DNA from 4 places in the Pseudarthrobacter sp. NIBRBAC000502771 genome. Region 1 is predicted to be linked to each of the others. Evidence: riboswitches for the same ligand, from Rfam matches in the RefSeq annotation. Region 1 holds a riboswitch; each other region holds the start of a gene.
What was found. Region 1 has a riboswitch for cyclic di-AMP ahead of NIBR502771_RS04775 (NlpC/P60 family protein). Riboswitches for the same ligand answer to the same signal wherever they lie in the genome.
Positions count from the first base shown of each region.

Region 1 (4,340 bases):
CGTCCTTCCGGCGGACTTCCGCCACCCCCCGCGTCCGGGGCGATCCGTGGACAGGGGCTGCAGAACCCCCGTCCAGGTCGTTGTCCGCGGACCACCACTTAGATTCTGCAGATCATAAGCCCTTCGCCGCCGGCGGCAGGGCGGCCCGGTACGAAGAGGCGTGCCCGGCAACCGGATATGAACAGAATCGACGACCCCATGACAACACGTAAAATAACCACTCGCTCCCGGGCAGGCCTGGCTCTCGCCGGCGCGCTGCTGCTCGCAGCCATCGGGGCGGGACCAGCGCACGCCCACGACGCTCTTCAGTCCACGTCCCCCGAGCGGGACGCGACAGTGACAGCCGCCCCTGCCAGCGTGTCTTTGACCTTGTCGGAGCCGCCCACGGACTCACAGAGCTTGAACCTCAGTGTCATCACCGTGACTGACTCAACGGGAAAGACCCTCAGCGACGGCCAAGTCACCGTGACGGGACCGACCATCTCGACAAAGGTCGCCCCGGGAAGCAACGGTCCCTACACCGTGCTGTGGCGGACGGTTTCCTCAGACGGCCACCCCATCGAGGGAAAGTACTCTTTCACGGTCCAGGACCCCGGGGCAGAAACACCGGCGGCGGCGCCGGCCACAACAGCATCGGTGCCGCCCTCGGCCGCGCCGTCGGCAACCCAGAGCGCGGCGGCAACCACCGTTCCGATGGCTCCGCGCCCGGATGACAGCAACGCTTTGCTCGTCGTAGGCATCGGCGCAGTCATCCTCGCCATCCTGGGCGGCATCCTTTACCTTGCCCGGCGTCGCCGGGAGCCGACCGGTACCGGGGGAAACTGACCCGCAAGGAGTTCTCCAGATGCCGGCCCCGGCCGCCTCTTCACAAGAGTGCCATCCGGGGCCGGCATCTCCTTTAGGACGTGGAAATGGTGCCTGGCCGCTGATGCTCGGCCCTCGCCGACCGCCTGCGGTCCCGGTACCTGCAGACCGCAGCAGCCAAAACGGCCCCGGCCATCACCAGGCATGCTGTCACACCCACGGAGAACAACACGGAGGATACCGGCGGTGCCGGTGCTGACGCGTCGGCGGCCGCGATAATAGTCAGCCAGTAGGCGACGGTGGCCCCCGTCCACGCCAGGCCCGCACAAGCTGTCACCCATGACCATCCGGAAAACCATGCGCTGCCCTGCCGGTAAGACAAGGCGACGGCTATCGCCACGACCCCGGCGACTGCCAGGAGCTGCAGCCCCAGCAGATACGGCCCGGCCACCAATCCGACGGGGATACCCAGGCCACCCAGGAGCACAAGCCGCTTGGCAGCGAGGGGCATACCTCCCCGGTTCGCGTCCGACCGGGTACTGTCGCTCATCGTTTCATCTGGCATGGTCGAATCCTAAACTTCCTCTTCAAATGGGCTCTCCGGCGCACGTCGCGGGCCTCATGCCTAGACGATGCTGCGGCAGCGGATTGCCTTCCCTGACGATACAGCATGCGCTGGATCGAAAAGGGCGGGAACCGATGAGGCCAGCGGAAGCTGCCGCTTCCCCACCGGCACACTGAAGGCCGGCGGTTTCGGAGCCCCCAAGGCACCGAAACCACCGGCCTTTCAGTTGGTTCTTAGGCTCCTGCGCGGACGAACGTCACAGCTCCCTTGGACGTCATCCAGGTCAGGGGGTGCACGGCGGTTTCGTTCTTCCCGTTCAGCCCGGAGCTGAGGACCTGGCCGTTGCCGACATAGATCCCGACGTGACCGGGCTGCATGACCATGTCGCCGGGCTGGGGATCGCTGACGACGGTGCCGTAGTTCATGAACTGCATGGGGCCGAGGTCTCCGACGGGGATCCCGGCAGCGTTAAGCGCGTTTTCCACCAGGCGTGTGCAGTCCTGAATCATGCCGATTTGGGCGTAGGCCGAGGAAAGCATGGTGGCGTTGACTCCGCCTGCCGGAGCGGCCACGGGCGCGGCGGCCGGCGTGACAGTGACCTGGGCCTTGGCCGGAGCCGCAGCAGCGGTCGCACCCGCGGCGGGCACGGCAGCGCGGGGGGTCTCTGCGGGGACGGGTTTAGGCGCTTCGACGACCGGTGCCGGGGTCGTCTTCACGGCAGGACGCTCAAAGGAGATCTGGATTGACGCATCTGCACTGAGCGGGGCCTGTACCTGGCTGGCGAGCTCAACATTTGAGGCCGGCTCGGCCTCGCGCTGGGCCGGGGCCTCTGCTGCCTGCGCGGCGATCCCGCTGGTCAGGATCAGGCCGGAGGCTGCTGCGATGACCGCTGCCTGGCGGCCTACGCCACCGGCGTTCTCGGCAACGGATTTGGACAGGACCGCAAGGGCACTGGTCTGGACAGGGGCCGCGCGGTGGCGGCCGTGAGCACGGCGAATCGACATGAAAGGGCCTCTCCCACTGCCTGCGAGGTTAGCTGTCGGATTCGGATGGGAGACACCCGGCCGCTGTTCCAGCGCAATGCTGGAGGCGCGGCTTCACCCCAAGGCCTGCACTAAGCGGGCCACGTTTGGGTTCCCCGTCTCTGCCGGACGAATTTTGCGAACGGATCCCAAGGCAGCGGCAGAGTTAGGCAATCTGCTCAGGAGTGCCGCATTCTGAGACCGGCACGCCTCCGACCGTACCGGAGAACCTGGGCTATTGTCACATTTGCATAACGTGCGCACGGCTGCTGCGGGTCTCAGGCAGCCCCCCAATCAGCGCTGCAGCCAGTGCTCGGACTCGACCCCTTGGGGTGCCGTCCGAGGTTCCCTTTCCGCCCGTGCACTCCAGAGTAAAGACCTTGTCGGAGCTGGCGCGACCTGGCCACCGCCGCCTGGAGGCGAAGGCCCGGCTGAAGGACTAGTGGCCGGTCCGGGGCGGTCGGGTGATGACGTTGCCCAGGACCAGGAGCGCCGCCCCGGCGGTGACGAACACGTCGGCAAGGTTGAAGGTGGGGAACCAGCCGCTGTGGAAGTAATCGACAACTCCCTGTCCGTCGAGCCTGTCAACGAAGTTTCCGACGGCTCCTCCGAGCAGCGCCGCGGCCCCGGCCCGGGTGAGGCCGGTCATGGAAGGGGCGGAGGTTACGGCGTACCAGAGTAGGGCAGCGATGATCACGCCGGTGACGGTGATAACAACCCACGGGGACAGATCAGCCCCGAAGCTGAAGGCGACGCCGCGGTTATAGAGCAGCTTGATGTTGATGGGGCCGAGGTCAGTCGCCGTGCCGTTGGAGAGTATGGCCTCTGCCAGCGCCTTGAGGGCCAGGTCGGCCGCCGCCAGGACGGCGGCGCCAAGCAGCACCACCGCCCTGGACCGTCGCGCTGTGGCGGCGGGTGAGTCCTGACGCCCTATGGTTTGGGCGCTCACGCTGCCGGTTCCAGCGTGGGGGCGGGTTCGGGCGCACGAAGTGTGGTCTTGCGGCTGATCCGTCCGGCGCGGACTCCGTTGGCGATCACGGCTATTTCGGCCAGTTCGTGGATGAGGACCACGGCGGCCAGGCCGAGCAGTCCGAACAGTGCCAGCGGGATCAGCACAGCGATCAGCAGCAGGGACAAGCCAACGTTCTGGAGCATGATGCTCCGGGTCCGGCGGGCGTGAGTGAGGACCTGGGGCAGGTGGTTCAGGTCCTCTCCCATCAGGGCGATGTCTGCTGTTTCAATCGCGACGTCCGTGCCCATGGCGCCCATGGCGATGCCGGTGTCGGCGGTCGCGAGGGCTGGGGCGTCGTTGACGCCGTCGCCGACCATGGCGGTGGGGGCGCGGCCTTTGAGCGTGCGGATGATCTCGGCCTTATCCTCGGGGCGGAGGTCCGCGTGAACCTCTGTGATGCCCGCTTCCTGGGCCAGGGCTGTGGCGGTGATGAGGTTGTCACCGGTGAGCATGGCGGTTTTGTAGCCGGAGGCGCTGAGTCTGGCGATGACTTCCCGGGCCTCGGGCCTCAGTTCGTCCCGTACGGCGACGGCGCCGATGACCTGGCCGCCATCCTCGATCAGGACGGCCGTCGCGCCGGCGTGCTGCATCCGCTCGACGTCGGGGGTGAGGGGCCCGGCGTTGATCCACCCGGGGCGGCCGAGACGAACGACCCTGCCGTCAAACCGACCCTCGAGGCCGGCGCCGGGGACGGTGTCAACGTCGGTAACAGCCGCGCGTTCGGTGGTGGCTGCGAGGATGGCACGGGCGAGCGGGTGTTCGCTGCGGGCTTCCAGTCCGGCGGCGAGGGCCAGGACCTGTTCCCGTGTGGCCGTGCCGGTAGCGGCGACATCGATCACCGCTGGCTTGTTACGGGTGAGTGTTCCGGTCTTATCCAGGGCGATGGTGCGGATCCTGCCGAGCGTCTCAAGGGCGCCTCCGCCTTTGATGAGTACGC
Region 1 is NZ_CP041187.1:993,943-998,282, forward strand. Features, by position in the region: gene NIBR502771_RS04760 (hypothetical protein) at 1-118, shown strand, start outside; gene NIBR502771_RS04765 (copper resistance CopC family protein) at 199-825, shown strand; gene NIBR502771_RS04770 (hypothetical protein) at 899-1,369, opposite strand; gene NIBR502771_RS04775 (NlpC/P60 family protein) at 1,603-2,373, opposite strand; cyclic di-AMP (ydaO/yuaA leader) riboswitch at 2,377-2,572, opposite strand; gene lspA (signal peptidase II) at 2,831-3,340, opposite strand; gene NIBR502771_RS04785 (cation-translocating P-type ATPase) at 3,337-4,340, opposite strand, start outside.

Region 2 (4,340 bases), 1.8 Mb from region 1:
CGGCCAGGGTGCTGCCGGCGGGTGGGATGGACCCTTGACTCGGGGCTGAGGACTGCCTGGGTTTCATTTATTCCTTTCGACGGACGATGGCGCCACGGTCGAAGAGATCCGTGGCGCTGGTCGCGCCCATACGCGGATTAACGATTCGACTGGCATTTTCATCCCCTGGATGCTCCGGTGGCAGTGCTCAGGGACGCATTGGGGTTGCCTTAAGTCCGGGATGCTGCAGGGCAGGCCTTCCCGCGGGTGCCGGAAGGCGTTGGATCTCCGGTCACCGTTGGGTAGGGCCCTGGGGCAGGGTCAGCCGAGCGAGCTGAGAAGGTCGTTGCATGCCTTTTCGCAACGGCGGCATGCCTCGGCACAGAGCCGGCAGTGTTCATGCATGCCTGCGTGTTGTTCGCATTCCTCGGCGCAGGCTTTGCACGCTGTGGCACAGGCCTGGAGCACCGCGCGGGTGACGTTGGCATCAAAGGCGGTGTGGCGGGAGAGGACGTTTGCCGTGACCGCGCAGATGTCTGCACAGTCAAGATCGGTGCGGATGCATTTGGTCAACTCGGCGACCATGTCTTCGCCGAGGCAGGCATCAGCGCAGGCGGTACAGGCCTGTGAGCAGTCAAAGCACGCTGCAATGCATTCGGCGAGCATGTGCTGATCGATGCCGCCAAGATCCTTCGGGTAGGCATCGAGCATCTTGTGGGTGCTTCCGTGTGTCATTTCTTTCTCTCTTTCCAATACTGAACGGGAGGAACCTGGTGCGGAGACCGGCTGATGTTTCTGATGTGCCGGCTGTTTGGCTGATGTTCTCTCTCGGGCCTCCTTCTGATCGCTGAAGGCAGGACCCAAAGGGCGGCCGCACGCGGTGTTTACGCCAGCCTGGTCGAAGGGTGCCACTTGCAGGCCCTATGGCCTGGCGTTCGCGCGGCCGGACGTGGAGAACGTGCCCTTTTATGTCCGACTGACAGACAGTTGAGTTAGGGTTAGCGCCTGCCGGCTCAGCGGTGCTTGGGGCCTGTTAGCGATGTGGGATGCCGGGGGCCGGGCGCGCGGACCCGCGAAATCAGGGAGGAGCACTCCGGGCCTTGGCTGCGCCGCGTCGGTCACAGCAACGGGCCACGACCGTGGACTGACTGACCGGGTGTCTCCGGCCTCGTGGCACCCGCTGCGCGGGACCCCGCGGAGCACGTCGGAGGCGGATTGGGCTCCGACCGGCGTCACTCTGTCCGAACGTCCCCGAGGATTCTCCTGTCCCCCGGGGATCAAAGTCTGGCGCTGGCGCTGTGCGGCGGAGTAAGGGCTAGGGTCGGACACCCCCACCACGTGGGCCTGCCCATTACAGAAGGCAACTGGCCCGGCCACTAGGAGGACGATCACGAGGCAGGAAAGGACAGCCCGCAGCGCCGCAAGCCTGCGGACCAGCAGTGGAGGCGTCGAACGTTGAAGGGCCATCTGGTCTCTCCTGGGGGCAAGTCTCGCCCAGCGTATCCTTCCGGTGCCCCGCCAGTCACCATCCCTGCCCCCTTAAGCCCGGAGCGCCTTTGATAACGGATTTGTAACCTACGCCGACGCTTCGCTAGAGTCGTACCAACACATACCCCCAACGGGTATGGATGTGACCGCTTCGCCAAACCCCGCCGGCGGTCCGTGATCCTGATCTTTCTCAGGCGGGGGCGGAGGACCCACATACGGTGTGCCATGGTGCACCTTGGGGTGAAGCCGACCCTGTGACCACGCGTCCCAATCGCGTCCTGCAGGGCAGCCGGACAGTCCACTCGTCCGAATCCGACAGCTAACTTCGCCGGCGCCGAGAGGACCGCTATCTTGTCTGCCCAGCCAAAACACGGCCGTCGCCGCGCACTTCCGGCCGCTGCCTCAGCACGCCGCCCGCCGTTCTTCCGTGAACCCACGTTCCGGCTCCGCAGCCAGCAGTTCGGCCTAACAGCAGCCGTCACGGGAATGATCGCCCTCACTGCCCTGTCCGCGGCGCAGGCAGACCCCGGCAGCCGCGCTGCGGCCCAGCCCCGGCCAGCCGCCGTGGCAGCCCCGGCCCCGGAAACGGCGGTCACGGCAGCAGCCGACACTGTCCTCACATTTGACCGCCCGGAGGTGACCTCCCAGCCAGCGCCTGCGCCCGCTGCGCCGGCGCAGCCCGCAGGGGCGGTCAAAGCACCCGAGGTCGCCCACGCCCCGGCATCCCCTTCCAAGGGGTTGCGTGCCCCGCTCGCGTCGATTAACGTCAGCTCCCCCTTCGGCTTCAGAACCAGCCCGATCACCGGGGCCGCCGCGGAGCTGCACACCGGAATCGATTTGACCGGTGCGTGCACGACGGCGGTCTTCGCCGCCGGTTCCGGCGCCGTCACCGAGGCCGGCTGGAGTCCGTACGGCAGCGGCAACCGGATCGTCGTCGATCACGGCAACGGACTGAAGACCACCTACAACCACCTGTCCACTATCGGTGTCTCGGTCGGGCAGTCCGTGGCTCAGGGCCAGCAGATTGCAGGGGTAGGCACAACCGGTGCCTCCACCGGCTGCCACCTTCACTTCGAGGTCATGGTCAACGGCCAGACCGTCGACCCGGCTGCCTTCATCTAAGAGGTAGATGGCTGCGCTGACTGCTGTGAAAAGCGGCAGCCGCGCAATGAAGCGGTACAGTAGCGGGTGCGTCCTGCACCCTGTTTCTCTGCGGTCCTGACGGACCGCGCTCAGCGGGCTCGGGCGGATTACGCACGAGGGCCATCTGCGGGCGCCCACACAACGAGCCGGACAAAGGACTATACAGTGCAAATCCCAATTGTTGCCGCGGGTCTTTACGCCTTGGCTACGACGCCGGCCCCGGCTCCAGGCAACGAGGGTCTGAGGCCAGGGCTGGACGCGGATCAGGTAACTCCCGGATTCCTGGGTTTCGCGATGACGGCGTTCATGGTCATCGGAGTTGTCCTGCTCATGGTTTCCATGACCAGACGAATCCGGCGTGTACGTTACCGAGCGCAGTTCGAGCAAGGAAGCGAACCCGTTTCGGAAGAAACGGATGATGCCCGCAGCCAGCCTGGGGTCAACGAAACCGAGGCGACCAACGGAAGCGGACCGGGCGGTGAGGGCCCCGGACGGGGATGAGCCCGCGGCTCCCGCGGCAGGCCGTGTCGCCCAGGTACCCGGTTGGGTGGTTCCTCGCTCAGCACATGGCCGTGAAGGCCATGGCGGGCGTAGCCCCGGCCGGGGGAACTGAGTGCCTGTTGGTGCTTGGCCTCACTTTGCCGTAGTGACGATCAGGACAAGACGGCCAGCATGATGTCTGCGCCCAGAATCAGGGTGCACACCACAATGGTCAGTGTTCGCCCCCGCCGTGTGCGGGACTCCACCCGCAACGGGAAGAGCAACTGCCGGCCCAGGGTGTAGACCATGATGGAGCCGACGAAGACCAGCCCGGGAATGCTCGGTGGCCCTGCCAGCGTCACGGCCAGCGTTCCGAGGCCGATCAGCAATGACAGAAACGCCTCATAGAGCTGGACAGGGTACCTAAGCCGTCCTACCCGACGGTCCGAGGACCATAGCCCCCATCGCGAGGCGGTGGGGCGCCCGTAACAGCACCCGCTAAAGAAACATCCGGTCCGACCCAGGGTCATGCCGAAGAAGAGTCCGACCGCCGTCGCGTCCAGGATCCGGCCCGTCGGCAATCCAACGACCAGCGACCCGACGATGATGGTGGCCAGCGCACCGGCCAGGAACCCCTGGATGCACGCACCGGTTTTGAAGAACCCGCTCAGCGGCTGGCGGTTCAGGGCAAGCGACCAGAGCCGGGCACACACCCCGCCAACCGCGTTGGCCAGTACGGTGAGCCACACAGGAACTGCCGGGTCAATGCCCTGCCTGGTCAGGAACAGGGCCTGAACGAGAATAGCCAGGACCGCGCCCAGACCCAGTAGTACAGGCCAGGACCAGGCGTGGACGCCGGGCCCCTGGGCGAGGGCGTGAAACCTGGTATGAACCGAGGCTCGCTGCGGCAGGCATCCACTAAGAGCTGCGGCGCGACGCCGAGGGTCACTGTCGTTACGGGGGACCGGCGTCGCGGTGACATTCCATACCCCGCCGGTGATTCCGGATATGCGGGAGGTGACGGCGATCCGCCCGGTTCCCGGCTTGATCGAGTCGACATCTTCATACACTTCGAATCGTTCCGGCGGCGCCCCGACGCCTCCATCGGCCCGGTTACCGAAAAACCGGACAGAGAGATCATTCGGCCCCTCCCATGCGGCGGTGTCGAGCCAATACGTGGCGACCAGCCCCTGCGGCTCAAGCGGGTCGAAGAGCTTGGTACTGCGGCCTGTTTCTTTGGTGAGTGAGTG
Region 2 is NZ_CP041187.1:3,617,091-3,621,430, reverse strand. Features, by position in the region: gene NIBR502771_RS16875 (four-helix bundle copper-binding protein) at 301-714, opposite strand; cyclic di-AMP (ydaO/yuaA leader) riboswitch at 1,610-1,813, shown strand; gene NIBR502771_RS16870 (M23 family metallopeptidase) at 1,819-2,589, shown strand; gene NIBR502771_RS16860 (prolipoprotein diacylglyceryl transferase) at 3,264-4,340, opposite strand, start outside.
Region 2: another riboswitch for cyclic di-AMP. It lies ahead of NIBR502771_RS16870 (M23 family metallopeptidase); the one in region 1 lies ahead of NIBR502771_RS04775 (NlpC/P60 family protein).

Region 3 (4,340 bases), 1.9 Mb from region 1:
GTAGGAGAGGATCCACTGAGGCAGGCGCGGGACCGGTACGGCTGAAGCGCCGGAGGAGGTCCGGTCATCGGAAGCTTCCTGTCGGCGCCACTCTACGTTTCCGCAACCATGAACAGCTGACGGACTTGAAGCCGGAAACCGGTCTCTCCTTATATGTAGGCCGAGGGATTTACGGTCGCACCGTTAATCAGGACTTCGAAATGCAGATGGCAACCAGTTGACGCCCCGGTCGTACCAACGCCGGCAATCTGTTGGCCCTGCGTTACTGGTTGCCCAATCGAAACACCGATGCTGGCCAAGTGGTTGTAAGTGGTCTTCATCCCGTTGCCATGATCCACAACGATCCGGTTGCCACTGCCATAGGGGCTCCAGCCTGCCTCAACGACTTTCCCTGGGCCTGCAGCGAACACCGGGGTCGAGCATGCTCCTGTCAGGTCGATGCCGATGTGCAGTTCGCCGGCAGCTCCGGTGATGGGGCTGACACGGAATCCGAAGGGGGAGCTCACGTTCATGGCGGCCAGTGGTGCCCTCAGGCCGCGGGACTGTGCAGTGGGGGCCAGCGCAGCCGCCGGTGCTACTGGAGTCGATGCTGCAACCGTTCCGGCAGCCTCCACGGGCGACGCAGGTTTAGGAGCCGGCTGGGAGGTTACCGCGGGGCTGTCAAAGGTCAGGGAGGCGGTTGGCACTGCGGTAACTGCAGCCTCAACGGCAGGAACTGCGGACGCGGCGGCCCGGTCCGGAGCTCCGGCTCGGCCACCCGGGTCGGCCTGCGCGGCCGAAAGGGCCGTGAGGGCGATCATTCCCGTGACGGCAGCTGTAACGCCCCACTGATGGCTGCGCAGCAGAATGGCAGCGTCACGCAAAAGGGGGCGGCGTGTCCTGGTAGCAGGAAGGGCACGGCGACGGCCGTGTCTGGGCTGGGCAGACAAGATTGTGGTCCTCTCGGCGCCGGCGAAGTTAGCTGTCGGATTCGGACGAGTGGACTGTCCGGCTGCTGGAGGACGCGCGGTAACGCAGCCGCCAGGTAGCTTCACCCCAAGACGCGCTCCGGCGCCGTAAGTGGATCCTCCGCCCCCGCCTTGAGAAGCTCATAGTTATTGACCGCCGGCGGGGTTTGGCGTAGCGGTCAACACATACCCGCCAGGGGTATGCCTCTCTAGAGTAGCGAATCGTTCGCATAAGTTACAAATCCGTTATTCATTCCACTCGCGGCTGCTTGACCCAAGCAGCTGCGCATTGCCCAATAGTGGCGGCGTACATCGCGATCGGGGGATCCGGCGATGATGGGGGAGTGATCTGGCCAGGTCGCCCAACCGATTGACTGTCCCCCCGGACGCTGGCGCCCCCTTAACACCAACCGGTTCTGGGCGGTCTTCTACAACGCCGTGGTCATCCCGGTCGCCGCGCTGGGCCTGCTGAACCCGGTGATCGCAGGCGCCGCGATGGCCGCCAGCCAGGTCTTGGTGGTTTCCAACTCGTTGCGGCTGCGCCGCTTCGGGCGGCCCGCAATGAGGGTGTAGTCCCGATTGCGGCAGGGATGCTGAAGGCCGGTGATGCACAGCCCCCAAGGCAGTGCATCACCGGCCTTCAGTGGCTTACTTACCGGCGCGGACGAACGTGACGCTGCCCTTGGACGTCATCCAGGTCAGCGGGTGTACGGCGGTTTCGTTCTTCCCGTTCAGACCCGAGCTGAGGACCTGGCCGTTGCCGACGTAGATTCCCACGTGGCCGGGCTGCATGACCATGTCACCAGGCTGCGGGTCGGTGACCACGGTGCCGTAGTTCATGAACTGCATCGGGCCCAGGTCCCCGACAGGGATGCCGGCAGCGTTGAGTGCGTTTTCGACCAGCCGGGTGCAGTCCTGGATCATGCCGATTTGGGCGTAGGCGGAGGAAACCATGATGGCGTTGATACCGCTGGCCGCGGGCGCGGCTACAGGAGTGGCGGCAGCAGGGGCAACCGTCACCTGCGCCTTCACGGGCGCAGCCGTTGCAGCCACCGCGGGTGCGGCGGACGCCTTGGGCGCCTCGACGGCGACCGGCTTGGGTGCTTCCACGACCGGAGCCGGGGTGGTCTCCACCGCGGGACGCTCGAAGGAAATCTGGACCGTTGCATCCGCACTGAGCGGAGCCTGGACCTGGCTGGCGACTTCCATCGCCTGAACCGGCTCCGCCTCACGCTGGGCCGGGGCATCGGCTGCCTGGGCGGCAATGCCGCTGGTCAGGACAAGGCCGGACGCCGCGGCGATAACGGCCGCCTGCCGGCCGGCGGCACCGGCGTTTCCGGCGACCGATTTGGACAGCACCGCAAGCGTGCCGGTCTGGACAGGGACCGCGCGGTGACGGCCGTGAGCTTTGCGCATGGGCATGAAAGGGCCTCTCCCACTGCCTGCGGGGTTAGCTGTCGGATTCGGATGGGAGACACCCGGCCGAGGCTGGTACCAAAGGAACCAGGCACGGCTTCACCCCAAGGCCTGCCCACAGCAGGCCAGTGTTGGTTTCCCCGTCTCTGCCGGACGAAAGTTGCGAACGGATCCCGGGCAGCGGCAGAGTTAGGCAAGTCTGCTCGGGAGTGCCGCATTCGGAGAAACCGGCACGGCTTCGACCGTACTTCACGCACGCATCACTTGTCACATTTGAATAACATAAGATGCAGATCACAGGTCGTTTACTTTCTTCCTGATACCCCCACCCGGTATAGTTTCTGCTGTTGTCAGTGAAGTGGTATGTCCCGGCCGGCCCCTGCGCCCGGCTCTCACAGCCGTTCAATCCCAGCGCCCATTAGTCCTTCGTCAAGGAATGGAAACTGACATGTGTGGAACCGAAAACCGTTCCCAGCTGCCGCTTGCCGCGGCATCGGGGTGCAGCTGCTGCTCGACCGAAGCCGCCCCTTCCCCCACCGCAGCCGCCGGTGCCACTACCGTTGAATTCGCTGTGGACGGCTTGACCTGCGGGCACTGCGTGCAGACGGTCGAGAAGGCTGTCTCTGCCGTTGATGGGGTGGAATCTGCCTCCGTTGACCTCGTCCCCGGCGGCCGCTCCCGCCTGCGGGTGCAAGGTACGGTCGACGCGGCAGTGATGCGGGAGGCTGTGACTGCGGCCGGGTACACCTTCGCCGGCATCTAGAATCTGCATGTCCCCGGCACCTTCTGCTCGCGCCGGGGCATTGTGCCTCCCGGCGAGGAGGGCCATTTCCGCAACGTCACCACCCGCAGGTGCCCCCGGGCGACCTGAAAAGCCGCCCATCCCGGTGCCGACGTCGCTGAGCGGGAGCGGCAGACGGACATGCAGGCCCGCGCGTTGAACTAGAAGGAGCCGGCCGGCAGGAACATCCTGCCGGTTTACCCTTGTTGTGAGAGAACTCTACGGAAAGGAGGAAGAGTCGTGACTCCAGCGCATCGTCGCCTTTTCACGGCCTTCCTCCTGAGGGGAGGGTTCCTGACCGCGGCCCTGGCCGTCATTGCCGGCATCTTCGGCATGCACGTTATGGGCGGTGCCCACGACATGCCCCCGGGCCCCACCATGTCAATGGCAGGACCAGGGGGGACGACGCAGCTGCAGGCCATGGCGGCCAGCCACGTCCACGCCATGGGGACGTCCATAGGCGTGGCTTCATATGATCCGGCGGCTGCGGGTTCCTTCTCCTCGTCGTCCTGTGACCCGGCGGGGTCGTGCACCGAGATGTCTGCCGGTGACGCCGCTTGTGTCCTTGCCCCGGGACATACGACTCTCTCAGCTCCACTGCCGGGAACAGCGCCCTATGATCTGCCCGATTTTGGTGCCGCCGCTTTACTCGGCAGCATCTATTCCTACTCACCGGGCAGCCCCTCCCCCGGCGACCTCTGTATCAGCCGGACGTAAATCACTCCACCGCGCCGGTGCCTTCAACCGGTGCCATCGTCCAGCCAGATGGCCTGCAGCAAACACACCAGACCCCTTAGGGTTTGCCGCTGCATGCTCCCCCTTCCAGGCGGATCCCCCCGCTGATACTTTGAGGACCCTGATTTTCATGAAGAAGACCCTGACCATTTCGGCTGCCGCCATCGCCGCAGCCATCGCCCTCGCCGGATGCTCGGCCGGCTCCGGAACGGGGAGCTCGAACGGAAGCAGCATGCCAGGCATGGACCACGGCAGTTCCGGGATGATGTCATCCACCGCGGCCCCCGCAAGCTCAGCTGCGGCTGCGGCTGCCTTCAACGACGCGGACACGATGTTCGCGCAGATGATGATTCCCCACCACGCCCAGGCCGTCACCATGAGCGACATGATGCTCAAGAAGCAGGGTATCCCTGCCGCAGTGACCGACCTGGCCACCAAAGTCAAAGCCGCCCAGGGACCGG
Region 3 is NZ_CP041187.1:3,543,618-3,547,957, forward strand. Features, by position in the region: gene NIBR502771_RS21020 (M23 family metallopeptidase) at 150-512, opposite strand; cyclic di-AMP (ydaO/yuaA leader) riboswitch at 935-1,130, opposite strand; partial or broken gene NIBR502771_RS21280 (hypothetical protein) at 1,302-1,520, shown strand; gene NIBR502771_RS16540 (NlpC/P60 family protein) at 1,596-2,369, opposite strand; cyclic di-AMP (ydaO/yuaA leader) riboswitch at 2,373-2,569, opposite strand; gene NIBR502771_RS16545 (heavy-metal-associated domain-containing protein) at 2,812-3,126, shown strand; gene NIBR502771_RS16550 (hypothetical protein) at 3,385-3,861, shown strand; gene NIBR502771_RS16555 (DUF305 domain-containing protein) at 4,010-4,340, shown strand, end outside.
Region 3: another riboswitch for cyclic di-AMP. It lies ahead of NIBR502771_RS16540 (NlpC/P60 family protein); the one in region 1 lies ahead of NIBR502771_RS04775 (NlpC/P60 family protein).

Region 4 (4,340 bases), 170 kb from region 1:
TAGCCCAGGGATCGTCCTGTGCAGCCTGCTGGTTGCCGCCGCCCCAGCCTCCACCGGAGTTGCCGCCCTGGTTTCCACCAGAGTTGCCGCCTCCGAAGCCACCGCCGCTGTTGCCGCCACCGAAGCCGCCGCCACCCTGTCCGCCGGAGCGCTGGGTACGGTTGACCTTGGCGTTGGCGTAGCGCAGGCTGGGGCCGATTTCGTCGACCTCAAGCTCGATAACGGTGCGCTTTTCGCCTTCTTTTGTTTCGTAGGAGCGGCTCTTCAGGCGGCCGGTAACGATGACGCGCATGCCCTTGGTCAGGGACTCCGCGACGTTCTCGGCTGCTTCACGCCAAACAGCGGCGCGGAGGAACAGGGTCTCCCCGTCCTTCCACTCGTTGGACTGGCGATCAAAGGTGCGGGGGGTGGAAGCGATGGTGAAGTTCGCTACTGCCGAACCTGACGGTGTGAACCGCAATTCCGGGTCATTGGTGAGATTACCGATGACCGTAATGGTGGTCTCGCCTGCCATCTACTGCCTCCTTGTTCGATCCTGGGTGAAGAGTGCGTTTCCTGCGGGGTAAAGAATGAAGAATGGTGCTGAATTACTCAGCAACAACCTTCTGCTCTTCGGGGCGGGTGATCTTGGTGCGCATGATGGTCTCGTTAAGAGACAGCTGGCGGTCAAGTTCCTTGGCGGTCTCCGGCTTCGCGGTGAAGTTCACCACGGCGTAGATACCTTCGGACTTCTTCTTGATGTCGTAAGCCAGGCGACGACGGCCCCAGATGTCAACCTTCTCGATGGTTCCACCATCGTTCGTGATGACGTTCAGGAACTTCTGAAGCGACGGCTCAACGGTACGCTCTTCGACCTCGGGGTCGATGATTACCATCAATTCGTAAGGACGCATATGTGAACCCACCTCCTTTGGGCTAAGCGGTTACGGCATTTCCGTAACAGGAGGTTCATTTGCGATTCCGCGCGATGCCCGGCCACCGGAACGGAGGCAGGACGCAGCACAGACTTCAATATCCTAGTGCATTTGGACCCGATAGGCGATTCACGCTTGACCCAAGGCTAGCCCGCATGGATGCGGGACGGGGCCGGGCATGGTCGCTATGTGGAAAAGCCCCGCGCCCTGCAGGGTGCACTAGCAGTGGCCACGCCTGGGGCAGGTGAACGCCACGCGGGGGAAGTGAGACCCGTTACCTTATTGTGATTATCAGCGGGGTCTCGTGTACGGTCTTCCGGGGGCTGCCCCAGCCAGCCCCAATCCGGAGGACGCCGAGTTCTGCCGCCTCCCGGATCCACTAGGTTTCAGGCAGAGACGGGGGACCCAAGCCTCTCGGGCCGGATTTCCGCGCCTTGGGGTGAAGCCGCGCCAAGCGGCCGAATGGCCTCATTCGAACCCGACAGCTAACCCCGCAGGCGTTATGAGAGGTAATGTCCCCATGCCCGTATTACCCAAACGTAAAAGCAATGCATCATCCCGTTATCAAACCGAAATTAGTGGGCCCTTGACACAGGCGCCTGCCGTCCGGGGGCGAAAGCTTCAGTTTGCTGCCGGATTAGCCGCCACTGTCCTCGGGGCCGCAGTATTGGGCATTGGATTCAGCCAAGCTTCAGGCACTCCCGACGTGGACCGCGTAGCTAGCTCCGCTGACACAGTCAGCCAGCCAGTTGTCGCTGAACAAAGCCCGGTCCTTCCTGCATCGCCCGCTCCCGCAACCTCGCCCGCAGCCAGTGAACCCGCAGTCACCCCCATCGAGGCGGCCGCACCACAGGCTCCTGTTGCACCTGCACCGGCTTCCCCCGCTCCGATCGCCCCGATGTCTGCGCAATTGGCAAGCACCGGCACCTCACAACCCGTCGGTGTGCCGGGCAATTGGACCATGACCTTCGCTGACGAATTCAACGGAGCTGGCCTAGACGCAGCCAAGTGGTCCAATTGCTGGTTCTCCCCCGGCTGCGGAACCATGAACAAGGTTTCCACCAGCCCGGCAAACGTCTCGGTAGCGAACGGAAACCTGTCACTGGGCCTCGCCTCAGCCACCTCCGGCGGCCTGGTGTCCACCAACCCCAATGGGGGAGCCGGCACCGGGTACCAGTTCACCACCGGCTACGTCGAAGCCAGGATCAAGTTCACCGGTAATGCCAACGGGCTGACCAACTGGCCTGCTTTCTGGACCACCGGGCAATCTTGGCCGGCCACCGGCGAAAACGACATTGCCGAGGTCCTCAAGGCGAAAATGACCGTCAACTACCACTCCAGCTCGGGCACCCACAACCAAGGCACCGTCCCCGGGAATTGGGCCAACGAGTACCACACCTTCGGCCTCCACAGGATGGCAAACTCGTCGGATGTGTACTTTGACGGCGTCAAGGTCAAGTCCTACCCCACGGACGACGGGAATGCTCCGCAGTACATCGTGCTGAACGTCGGTTCCTCCTCGACGAACCCCGTGTACGGCCCGCAGTCACAGATGATGGTGGACTACGTCCGGGCTTGGCAGTAACAAGCCCCATGCCACCCGATGAAAGGGCGACGGCGGGACCTCCCGCCGTCGCCCTTTTCGCTTTCCTCAAGGTTGCCTAAAGCGACCCTCTGCCAGGGAAGTGATCCAGTAAACTCTTGCAATGAAGCTCCTGTACGTGACGGAAAGCGTGCCCAACCGGGATCCTGAGCAGGGGGACGGAAGCTCAATGATTCCGTACGAAGTGATCCTGCACCTCCCTTCGGACGTGGCCGTCACGCTCTTGACTTTTTCGGGTCCCGTTCCCGTTCCGGAGGAAATCAGGAGCCGCTGTGACACGGTGTACGAACTGGCGCCCCGGCAGGAACTATCGGCCTTTGCCCGCTCCGTGGGCGGCCTGACGGGACTGGGGAAACACCGGCGTTCCACCCCTTCTGCCCGCGCCGCAGCCACTCGGTTGTCCGCGGGTATGGACGCTACACTGATCCATGGCCCCCACGCCCTCTTCCTGTCCCACAGTGTCAACGGGCCACTGGTACTGCAGACCGTAGACCCCTGGTCCATTCGCGCCAGTATGGACACGGCGAGGGCACGCACCCTACAACCCGCGTACCGTCTGCGGGAACATGTGGCGGCCCGCGCTGAACGCCACCTGCCGTCCCGGGCCCGGCTTCTCACAGTCGGCGCCAGGGACGCAGCAGCTTGGTCCGCCTCATTGGACCGGGCCGTCACCAGCATCCCCAACGGCACGGCAACGGCCACCGGTCCCCGCCTCGAGGGCGACGCCCCGGTTGTGTGCTTCGCCGGAAGCCTGAATTACGGACCGAATGTGGACAGCGCCACCGTACTGGCCAGGAGGATCGCCCCGCTGGTGTGGCAGGAGGTTCCGAATGCCCGCTTCGTCATCGCAGGGCGGCAGCCCACGCCGGCGGTGCTGGCGCTGGCCGGGCCCCAGGTGGACATCCTGGCCAACGTGCCCTCCATCCTGGACGTGTTCCAAGCTGCGGACGTGGCTGCTTTCCCGGACGAGCACGGGGTGGGTATCCGGAACTCCGTCCTGGAAGCCCTCGCCGCCGGAGTGCCCGTGGTGGCCACACCCGTGGCCGCGAGGGAACTTCCCGCGCACCCGTTGCTTGCCGTTCGGGACAGTCAGGAGGCTCTTGCCCGCAAGGTGGTGGAGCAACTCTCGGCTCTAAAGCCACCGCAAGGGGATCTCCCCAGAGGCCGGCCGGGTGTTGCCGCAGGTGCAGTCCGCACTTGGGAAACCGTGGCAGGCGAGTACCTGGCGGAAGTCCGGGCAGCCATGGCGGGCGAACTCTCCGAAACGAACGGGCAACCATGACGTACGCACCGGGGGAATTGGAGCGCAAGGGAGTCCGGGGAGCCCTGTGGCAGGGACTGGCCTTCGCCTCGGGCAGGGTGATCGTGCTGGTGACCACCGTGGTCTTGGCGCGGCTCCTCTCGCCTGAGCAATACGGCCTCGTCGCGCTTGCGCTGGTGCTGATGGCCTACGCCGAAACTATCGCCGACGCCGGAGTGGGACAGGCCCTTGTCTACCTGCCCAAGACTCCCGTCATCGCAAGATCGGCGCTGCTGCTGTCCGTTGCCTTGGGTGCAGTGCTTGCCGTGGCAGCCCTGCTGGCCGCGGACACGGTGGAGGACCTCCTTGAGCTGGACGGGGTAGCACCTCTGGTGCAGGTCCTGGGTGTTTCCGTGCTGGCCACCGCCTGCGGCGCCGTCCCGGAAGCCATCATGCGTCGGGACCTGAAGTTCAGGCAACTCACTGCGGCGCCGGTACTGCGCGCCGCGACCATGGGAACGGTGACCCTCTACCTGGCCTTTACCGGCCATGGCGCCTGGTCTCTCGCCGTCGGGACGGCCGC
Region 4 is NZ_CP041187.1:1,166,714-1,171,053, reverse strand. Features, by position in the region: gene NIBR502771_RS05535 (single-stranded DNA-binding protein) at 1-514, opposite strand, end outside; gene rpsF (30S ribosomal protein S6) at 588-893, opposite strand; cyclic di-AMP (ydaO/yuaA leader) riboswitch at 1,256-1,428, shown strand; gene NIBR502771_RS20675 (family 16 glycosylhydrolase) at 1,876-2,499, shown strand; gene NIBR502771_RS21150 (glycosyltransferase) at 2,621-3,799, shown strand; gene NIBR502771_RS05515 (oligosaccharide flippase family protein) at 3,796-4,340, shown strand, end outside.
Region 4: another riboswitch for cyclic di-AMP. It lies ahead of NIBR502771_RS20675 (family 16 glycosylhydrolase); the one in region 1 lies ahead of NIBR502771_RS04775 (NlpC/P60 family protein).